DNA from 4 places in the Mesorhizobium sp. LCM 4576 genome. Region 1 is predicted to be linked to each of the others. Evidence: riboswitches for the same ligand, from Rfam matches in the RefSeq annotation. Region 1 holds a riboswitch; each other region holds the start of a gene.
The links. A riboswitch is a leader RNA that binds a small molecule or an ion and turns the genes downstream of it on or off. The one in region 1 is predicted to bind cobalamin.
Positions count from the first base shown of each region.

Region 2: it holds a riboswitch for cobalamin, as region 1 does, so the genes downstream of both, LCM4576_RS23990 (DUF1636 family protein) here and bluB (5,6-dimethylbenzimidazole synthase) in region 1, are expected to answer to the same signal.
Region 3: it holds a riboswitch for cobalamin, as region 1 does, so the genes downstream of both, LCM4576_RS31020 (CbtB domain-containing protein) here and bluB (5,6-dimethylbenzimidazole synthase) in region 1, are expected to answer to the same signal.
Region 4: it holds a riboswitch for cobalamin, as region 1 does, so the genes downstream of both, LCM4576_RS08030 (DUF1636 family protein) here and bluB (5,6-dimethylbenzimidazole synthase) in region 1, are expected to answer to the same signal.

Region 1 is NZ_MDDT01000057.1:234,103-236,282, forward strand. It holds gene LCM4576_RS26890 (hypothetical protein) at 1-270, shown strand, start outside; gene bluB (5,6-dimethylbenzimidazole synthase) at 271-1,002, opposite strand; cobalamin riboswitch at 1,045-1,222, opposite strand; gene LCM4576_RS26900 (histone deacetylase family protein) at 1,338-2,180, shown strand, end outside.
Region 2 is NZ_MDDT01000047.1:15,297-17,476, reverse strand. It holds gene LCM4576_RS23995 (helix-turn-helix domain-containing GNAT family N-acetyltransferase) at 1-253, shown strand, start outside; cobalamin riboswitch at 589-794, shown strand; gene LCM4576_RS23990 (DUF1636 family protein) at 884-1,264, shown strand; gene LCM4576_RS23985 (ABC transporter ATP-binding protein) at 1,261-2,049, shown strand; gene LCM4576_RS23980 (ABC transporter substrate-binding protein) at 2,081-2,180, shown strand, end outside.
Region 3 is NZ_MDDT01000068.1:12,175-14,354, reverse strand. It holds gene LCM4576_RS31030 (PilZ domain-containing protein) at 1-78, opposite strand, end outside; gene LCM4576_RS31025 (histidine phosphatase family protein) at 225-800, opposite strand; adenosylcobalamin (AdoCbl) riboswitch at 886-1,029, shown strand; gene LCM4576_RS31020 (CbtB domain-containing protein) at 1,031-1,240, shown strand; gene LCM4576_RS31015 (CbtA family protein) at 1,288-2,028, shown strand.
Region 4 is NZ_MDDT01000016.1:60,326-62,505, forward strand. It holds gene LCM4576_RS08020 (winged helix-turn-helix domain-containing protein) at 1-521, shown strand, start outside; gene LCM4576_RS36265 (hypothetical protein) at 627-845, opposite strand; cobalamin riboswitch at 1,061-1,264, shown strand; gene LCM4576_RS08030 (DUF1636 family protein) at 1,304-1,729, shown strand; gene cobW (cobalamin biosynthesis protein CobW) at 1,732-2,180, shown strand, end outside.

The DNA of each region.
Region 1 (2,180 bases):
GCCATCCTGTGGGTCATGCCCGGACAATTGGCCGGCTGGGCCTTCGTGCTTGCGATCGTCTTTGCCTGGGCCTTCAAGGCAGCCTTCATCGAGCCGTTCGCCATCGCGTCCTTGATGCAGGTCTATTTCGAAGCCATCGAAGGTCAGGTGCCCAATCCCGAATGGGACACGCGGCTTGCCGAGGCCTCGTCCAAATTCAGGGAACTGCGCGACAAGGCGCTGGGCTCCTTCGGCGGTGGATCGCGCTGGGACACGCCCCGGGCCGCTTGATCACGGCTTTGGCGGGCCGCTAAGTCTCGCAATCGCCGATTTGAGTGGCGCTTCTCCGGCGCCRCAAAACGTCTCGCTCATCACCAGCTCGGGCAGCGACAGGCGCCTGCCCCAGCCATGCGCTTCGAGGTCCGGTTTCGGTGCGAAGGCCGAGACGCGGCCGACGCACAGATAGGCGATCGGCGTGACATGCTCCGGGATCGACAGAAGCCGCTTCAGCGCCTCCGTTTCGATGATGCTCACCCARCCGACGCCCACGCCTTCCGCGCGTGCCGCCAGCCAGAAATTCTGCACCGCGCAGACGGTGCTGTAGAGGTCCATCTCCGGATTGTGCCAGCGCCCGAGCGGCGAGTCCTTCGATCGCTGCCGGTCGCAGGTGATGCAGAGATTGAGCGCGCTTTCGCAGATGCCTTCGAGCTTAAGCTTGCGGTACAGCGCCTGCCGTTCCGCCTCGATCRCCGGCAGTTCCTGTTCGCGCGCGGCGAGGAACAAGTCGCGGACCTGCCGCCGCCTTGTCTGGTCGCGGATAACGATGAAATTCCACGGCTGCATGTAGCCGACCGACGGCGCGTGATGAGCGGCGGTGATGAGCCGCGCCAGCACGCTGTCATCGAGATCGTCGGGGACAAAATAGCTGCGCACGTCACGCCTGGTGAACATCGCACGATAGACCGCGTCGCGCGCCAATTGGTCAAAATCGTCGCCGCTCGCGGCGATCGCTGCTGCCGTCATCGCATTTCCCCTTGCGACAAGCAGTCATCCGCCTGACCAAGCGGATGACCATGTCTGCCGGGCCGGTCTTCTGGCTCGGGATCGTCCCGCTCCGGCGCCTTCCCGTCATGGACAGTGGCGTTTGCCGGCGCGGTCCCCCTCACAGCGTTGGGCACGCCACGGAGTTCAACCGTGTTCCCGATTCTCCCGCGTCACGGGCACCAGGCAGCGAAGTGACCTTACCGCAAAGTTCGGCGCCCGCCAATGGCGCGGACGACATCGGCTGGCGCAATTTCCCCAGCCATTCGGCGTTTCAAACATGGTCATTACGGCCGCGGGTGCCTAGATTAGGCGCCATGGCCACCCGTCTCTACACGCACCCGATCTTCCTCGAACACCTCACGCCGCCCGGCCACCCCGAGCGGCCCGACCGGCTGCGCGCCATCGAGCGTGTGCTGGACGACGATGCCTTTTCGGCGCTCGACCGCGTCAAAGCGCCCGAAGGCGACGAGAAAACGATCCTTTACGCGCATCCCGAGCAATTCGTCGAACGCGTCCGCGCGGCAATCCCTGAGACCGGCATCGTCTCGATCGACGCCGACACCAGTGCCAGCCCGAAGAGCTGGCAGGCGGCGGTGACGGCGATCGGGGCGGCCAATGCCRCCGTCGACGATGTCTTCGAGGGCCGTGCCGCCAATGTGTTCGTCGCCGCCCGCCCGCCGGGACATCACGCCGAAAAGACCACGGCGATGGGCTTCTGCCTGTTCAACACGGCCGCCATCGCCGCCCGCTATGCGCAGAAGAAACATCAGGCCGAGCGCGTCGCCATCGTCGACTGGGATGTCCATCACGGCAACGGCACGCAGGACATTTTTTGGGACGATCCGTCTGTGCTTTATTGCTCGACGCATCAGATGCCGCTTTACCCGGGCACCGGCGCGAAGAGCGAAACCGGCGCCGGCAACATCGTCAACGCGCCGCTCGCGCCGCAGACCGGCAGCGACCTGTTTCGAGACGCCTTCCTGTCGCGCGTGCTGCCGTCCATCGATGCGTTCGCGCCGGACCTGATCATCATTTCCGCCGGCTTCGACGCGCACCACCGCGATCCGCTGGCCGAGATCAACCTGACCGAGGACGATTTCGACTGGGCGACCGGCAAGCTGATGGAGCGCGCCGGGCGCCACAGCTCCAACAGGCTC
Region 2 (2,180 bases), on a different contig from region 1:
CAAGGTGGCGAAGCTCAGGCTGCTCTATGTCGAACCGTCGGCGCGCGGCCTTGGTATTGGCCGGCGGCTCGTCGACGAATGCATCACCTTTGCTCGAGCCAAGGGCTACAAGACGCTGACGCTGTGGACCAACGACATTCTTGGCTCGGCCCGCCGCATTTACCAGGCCGCGGGCTTCAAGCTGGTCGACGAGGAACGCCATCATTCCTTCGGCAAGGACTTGGTCGGCCAGACCTGGAATTTGGAGCTTTAGCTCTCTTTCCCGTCTCCCCTTGCGGGCTCACGGGGGAGAAGGCTGATCGGCGCGCAGCGCCGAGACGGATAAGAGGTGTACCAGGAAATCCTGACGTTCCACCCCGCTGGAGCTCTTCAGCCGTCTCGACGCTGTGCCCATGTTCGAAACCCGAACGGTTTCTGAAAATTCTCCGATGTTGGTCGCGACGGCTGGAGAAGGGGGTTGACAAAAGCGCCTCCGCCAGCTGTATGTAACGTTATTACATATCAATCGGAAATGCATCTTTTCAGGCAGGTCGCTTCGAACGGTGACAAGGTTGCGCGGAAGCCCGTTGCGACTCGCGGCCGGACTACCTACGATCGTTACGTCATGGTCCCCGAACCGCAAGGCGAGGGGTGAAAAGGGAACACGGTGAGGCCTATCCGGGTCGAGGCCGTGGCTGCCCCCGCAACTGTGAGCGGCGAGCTCCATCCGAAACGCCACTGGCCGGCAAGGCTGGGAAGGCGGATGGCGCAACGACCCGCGAGCCAGGAGACCTGCCATCGACACGAGTTGACCGGACGGGGTGTGCCGGGAGGAGACGCGGGCACCGGCCTTTCGGRCGACTCGTCCGGCATCCTTCCGTCGCCATTTTGGGAAGTGACGGAAATGCTGGACACCGCATACCATCGTATCATCGTCTGTTCGCTATGCCGCGACACCGTGACCAGGCTGAGGTCCGGCGAGGATCTGTGCGCCGAACTGCGCTCCAGGCTTGCCGGGACTTTGGCGTCGTCTTTTGCTGTCGAGACCGTCGACTGCATGGCCGGCTGTTCGCGACCACTGACCGTCGCCTTCAACGCGCAAGGCAAGYCCAGCTATCTCTTCGGCTCGATCGACAGCGGCACCGATGCCGGCGCGCTAGTCSAGTTTGCCAGACTCTATGCCTCGTTGGCCGATGGCTGGTGCAGTTCCGACCAGCGCCCGGCAAGGCTCGCCGGCAAGATACTGGCGCGCATCCCGGCCGGGGGCAGGGAGCAGGTCCGGTGAGCGCGCCCCTGCTTGAAGCCCGCGCTCTTCGTGCCATGGCAAACGGCCGGACGCTGGTCGAGGATGTCGGCCTGTCGCTGGCGGCGGGTGAGCGGCTCGCGATCATCGGCCCCAACGGCGCCGGCAAGACGACGCTGCTGCGCATGCTATGCGGCGCGCTCCGGCCGAGCGCCGGCGAGGTTCGCCTTGCCGGACGCCGGCTGGACAGGATCACCGCGGCCGAGCGGGCGCTGAGCATTGCCGTCGTCGGCCAGACGGACCAGCCGGATCCACGGCTGGCGCTGATCGACTATGTCGAGCTCGGCCGCGTCCCGCATGCCGGCCTGAGGCGCCGGCACAACGATCGCGACATCGTCGTCGAAGCGCTGCGCCGGACCGGGCTATTGCCGTTACTCGCGCGCAGCATCGGTTCGCTCTCCGGTGGCGAACGCCAGCGCGCACAACTCGCCCGCGCCATCGCCCAGGAGCCGAAAATCCTGTTTCTCGACGAACCGACCAACCACCTGGATCCGCGCGCCCGCGGCGAGCTGCTCGAGCTGGTCGCCGCATTCAACATGACCGTGGTCGCCGTGCTGCACGATCTGGCCCTCGTAGCGCCCTTCGCCACGAGCGTCGCAGTGATGAGCAACGCCCGGCTGCGCGCGCTGGCGCCGCCACGCGACGCGCTGGCGCAGCCGCTCATCCGCGAGGTGTTCGGCATCGATGTGCTGCGCCTGCGGCACCCGACCGAGGACCGCGAGCTCACCGTCTTCGAGCTGCCCACGCGCGCTTCCTCGCCATCCTGAACCTGCCCAACACAAACAAGGAGCATGCCCCGTGAAACGCCTCGCTTTGTCGTTTGCCTTCTCGCTTGTCGCCTCGGCCGCCTTCGCCTTCCCGGTCACCGTCGACAGTTGCGGCAAGCCGCTTACCTTCG
Region 3 (2,180 bases), on a different contig from region 1:
ATTGGCAATGATCGTGGCTTCCTTGAGCACGAATTCGCGCACATGAAGGCGGCGCTCGGTCTCGGGATATTCGGCCATAGGCGACGGACTCCTCGGGCGAGGCTCTCCTCGCCACGGGGCTGCACCCTAGCAGCGAGGCGTTTCCGTTCCGTTAGCGATCGCTGAAACGGCGGACTTCGCCTTCGCCGGCGACCGCTCGTCGCCAGGCAAGCGCTTTTCCAGCGCTATCTCGCGCCGGCCATCACCCCGCTCGCATGCAGCACCCAGCGATGGCCGTCGCCGCGGAATTCGGTGTGTGACAGCGGCTCGATGTCGATCTTCCAGACGGCGGAGAGCGGCGCGCCCAGCACATGCACGACGGCGGCGCGGATCGGCACGGCATGGGTGAGCGCGATGGTGTGGCCGCCCTCGCCGGCCAGGCGCTCCATCAGCGCCGCGCCACGCAAGGCGACCGCGGCAAGCGACTCGCCGCCATGGGGCGCGGCGTCCGGATCGGAAAGCCAGGCCGCCATGCCTTCTGGGTCCTCGGCCTGCACCTCCTCGAAACCTTTGCCGGCCCAGCGTCCGAAATCCTGCTCGGCAAGCAACGGCTCGACCGTCGCGTCCAGGCCGAGCGCCTCGGCCGTCCGCCGTGCGGCGAGCGCCGGACTCGTCCAGACGCGGTCGGCCCGGCGCAGCGACGAAGCCATCGCGCCGGCGCGCTTGAGAGCGCTCGGCTCCGGCGCCTCGTCCTTCGGAAAGCAGCCCTTGCGCGTGCTCTGCGTCGCGCCGCTTGCGATCATCGTCAGGCGGGCGAACATCCCAAAACTCCGTGGTCCAGTGAAATTTCAGCCGCGCGAGGCCGCGTTGGCCATTACATGTCGTTGACAGGCGAACGAAGTGCTGACAAGTGTTTTAGCGCTATACGGGATTGGAAGCCGGTGCGAGTCCGGCACGGTCGCGCCACTGTGATCGGCACAAGCCGAAAGTCAGGCCTTATTCCBCAGCATTGTTCGATCAACGGGACGCAGTATCCCAAGGGAGGTCAAATATGTCCGACACCACTTTCGCCCCCAGCTACGGTCCGGTTGCGATTCCGGTCCGCGAGCTTCTGCCTTGGGCCATCTTCGCCGGCCTGATGCTGATGCTGATGCTCTATTTCGTCGGCGCGGAAGAAGGCGCGACCTCGCTGATCCGTGGCACGGCGGTGCACGAATTCGTGCATGACGGCCGCCACCTGCTCGGCTTCCCCTGCCACTAAAGCGGTTCAGCATCGCTGAACCCGCTTTCGACAAAGGGTTCTTGAACATGGTCGGAAAACTCTTGCTGCGCGGCATGCTTGTCGGGCTGGTTGCAGGGATTCTGGCATTCGCCTTTGCTCGCGTCTATGGCGAGCCGCAGGTCGATAAGGCGATCGCCTTCGAGGAACAGCAGGCCCAGGCCACCGGCGAGGCGCCGGAACCCGAGATGGTCAGCCGCGCCACGCAGGCCGGCATTGGCCTGGCGACCGGCGTGCTGATCTATGGCGCCGCCCTTGGCGGGCTGTTCTCGCTGGTCTTTGCCTATGCCTATGGCCGGCTGGGCTCGCTCGGCCCGCGCGGCACCTCGGCGCTGATCGCGCTGCTCGGCTTCCTGGCCGTGATCGTGGTTCCGAGCCTCAAATAKCKGGCGAACCCACCGGCTGTCGGRAATGCCGAGACAATCGGTTACCYCACAGAGCTGTTCTTCATCATGATCGTGGTGTCGATCGCGGCGATGGTGGCGGCGGTCGGCCTGGCGCAACGGCTGTGGAACCGGCTCGGCGCCTGGAACGCCTCGATCGTCGCGGGCCTGGCTTTCCTCGTCGTCTTCGCGCTGGTGAAGGCGGCGCTGCCCGACATCAACGAAGTGCCGGAGACCTTCTCGGCGACGGTGCTTTGGCAGTTCCGGGTCGCCTCGCTCGGCATCCAGCTTGTGCTGTGGACCGTCGTCGGGCTCGGCTTCGGTGCGGTTGCCGAACGCGTGGTCGCGGTGCGCGACCAGCGCAGCCCTGCCCGCCGCTACGCCTGAAATCCGATGCGTTGGCCGCCACGGTTCCGCGCCCTGGCGGCCAATTTCTTTTTGGCGACCCTTTTCGCCCTCCTCCTGGCAGCCCCGGCCCAAGCCCATAGCGGATCTTCCGCCCCTCCGCCTCCCGGCATCCAGATCCCCAGCCTCACCCA
Region 4 (2,180 bases), on a different contig from region 1:
ATGGCGACCTGCGCGACTATTTCCGGCTGGCGCCCGGCGACACCAAGGACCGCATCGAGGAACTGGTCGAAGCCGGCGATTTGCTGCCGGTGAAGGTCGAAGGCTGGGACAAGCCCGCTTATCTCCACAAGGACGCGCGAATCCCGCGCCGGATCGAGGCGCGTGCCCTGCTTGCCCCGTTCGATCCCGTGGTTTTCGAACGCACGCGCACCGAAAAGCTCTTCAATTTCCGCTATCGCATCGAGATCTACACGCCGGCCGAAAAGCGCCAATACGGCTACTACGTGCTGCCCTTCCTGCTCGGCGACCGCATCGTTGCCCGCGTCGATCTGCGCGCCGACCGCCCGGCCAGCGTGCTGCGCGTCCATGCCGCTTATGCCGAAGCCGGTGCTCCCGCTGAAACCGCCGCACAGCTCTTCGACGAACTGAAGCAAATGCAGGCATGGCTCGGCCTGCAGGCGATCGAAGTGACGCCGGCCGGCGACCTCGGACCGGCGCTGATCGACATGGCGATGCCATAGCAGCGCGTTGACAAACAAAAAGAACAAAAATAGAACAAAGCTTGCTATGAACCGAGCTTTGGTTTGATGACCCTCAATGGTTTCAAGTGTCTGGTAGTAGCAGCTCTAATGCTGTCTTCTACGCTCGATGCAAACGCTGCGTCCCAGTCGAAATGGGTAGAAGTCACCAAACCCGTAATCTACTGCGGCGGCGTAGACGCCGACGCGGCGGCGTTTTTGCTGCTGCGCTGGCTGAGTTCCGAACACGGAGAGATCGACGACGACATCAAGCAGTCCTGTGGCCTGCTGACGGTTGGCGATCAATATCTGCTCGACGATCAGCAACCAGAATCGGATAGGAGCCGGGTTATCTTGATGTGGAGCCCGATCTGCCCGAGAGGTTGTTCGCCAACCATGCTTCCGGCAGCCGCTGCGCCCCRTCGCCTCGTGGGAACATATCTTAAACCGATAAAGYCGCCGAAGGGCTGGGAGGGCTGGTAATGGCGCTGGCCCACACGACCGTGTCGTAGCCACGCGTTGACAGGCGCCTGGCCGTAAGCCTAAATCCTGACCCAGACGGTCTTCTCCCGGCAAAGGGAGGAGCCAAGAGGGAATGCGGTGCGGGCCAAAACCCAAATCCGCGGCTGTCCCCGCAACTGTAAGCGACGAGCCCCGGCCGAAAACCACTGGGATGTTCCCGGGAAGGCGGCATCTGAGGCGACGACCCGCGAGCCAGGAGACCTGCCGTCTGAGACTAAAAGTATCCGAATGCCCGGCGGGTTTTCCGGGCAAGGAGCCTGGTTTTGGATCGCAACGGCAGTTTCCCGGCAAACAGTGCGGACATTTCGTCCGAGCCCGATGCGCTGGCCGGCGTGACCGTCATCGTCTGCTCGTCCTGCCGCGACGAAACCGGATCCGACGCACATCCCCGCGCCGGCGCGCTGCTGGCCGAAGACACGCGCCGCGCCGCCTCGAGCGACAATATCCGCATTCGCACCGTCGAATGCCTCGGCAATTGCAAGCGCCGATTGAGCGCCGCGCTGCTGCGCGACGGCTGCTGGAGCTACGTCTTCGGCGATCTGGACACGACCAGCGGCGCCGACCTCGTTGCCGGCGCAAAGCTCTTCGCCACCTCGACCGATGGCCTGATCCCCTGGCGGGGCCGGCCCGATTCCCTCAAGCGCGGCCTGGTTGCCCGCATCCCTCCCCTCGACATGCTGAAGGACTGACCATGACCGCTTCCTTATCCCGCGTGCCCTGCACCGTCGTCACCGGCTTCCTCGGCGCCGGCAAGACGACGCTGATCCGCAACCTGCTCGAAAACGCCAAGGGCAAGCGGCTGGCGATCATCGTCAACGAGTTCGGCGATGTCGGCATCGACGGCGAGATCCTGAAGGGCTGCGGCGTCGACACCTGTCCGGAAGAAAACATCGTCGAGCTCGCCAATGGCTGCATCTGCTGCACCGTCGCCGACGACTTCGTGCCGGCGCTCGACCAGATCCTGTCCCGCACGCCGAAGGTCGACCACATCCTGATCGAGACCTCGGGCCTCGCTCTGCCGAAGCCGCTGGTCCAGGCGTTCCAATGGCCGACGGTGAAGAGCCGCGTCACGGTCGACGGCGTCGTCGCCGTGGTCGACGGCCCGGCGCTGGCCGACGGCCGCGTCGCATCCGACATGGA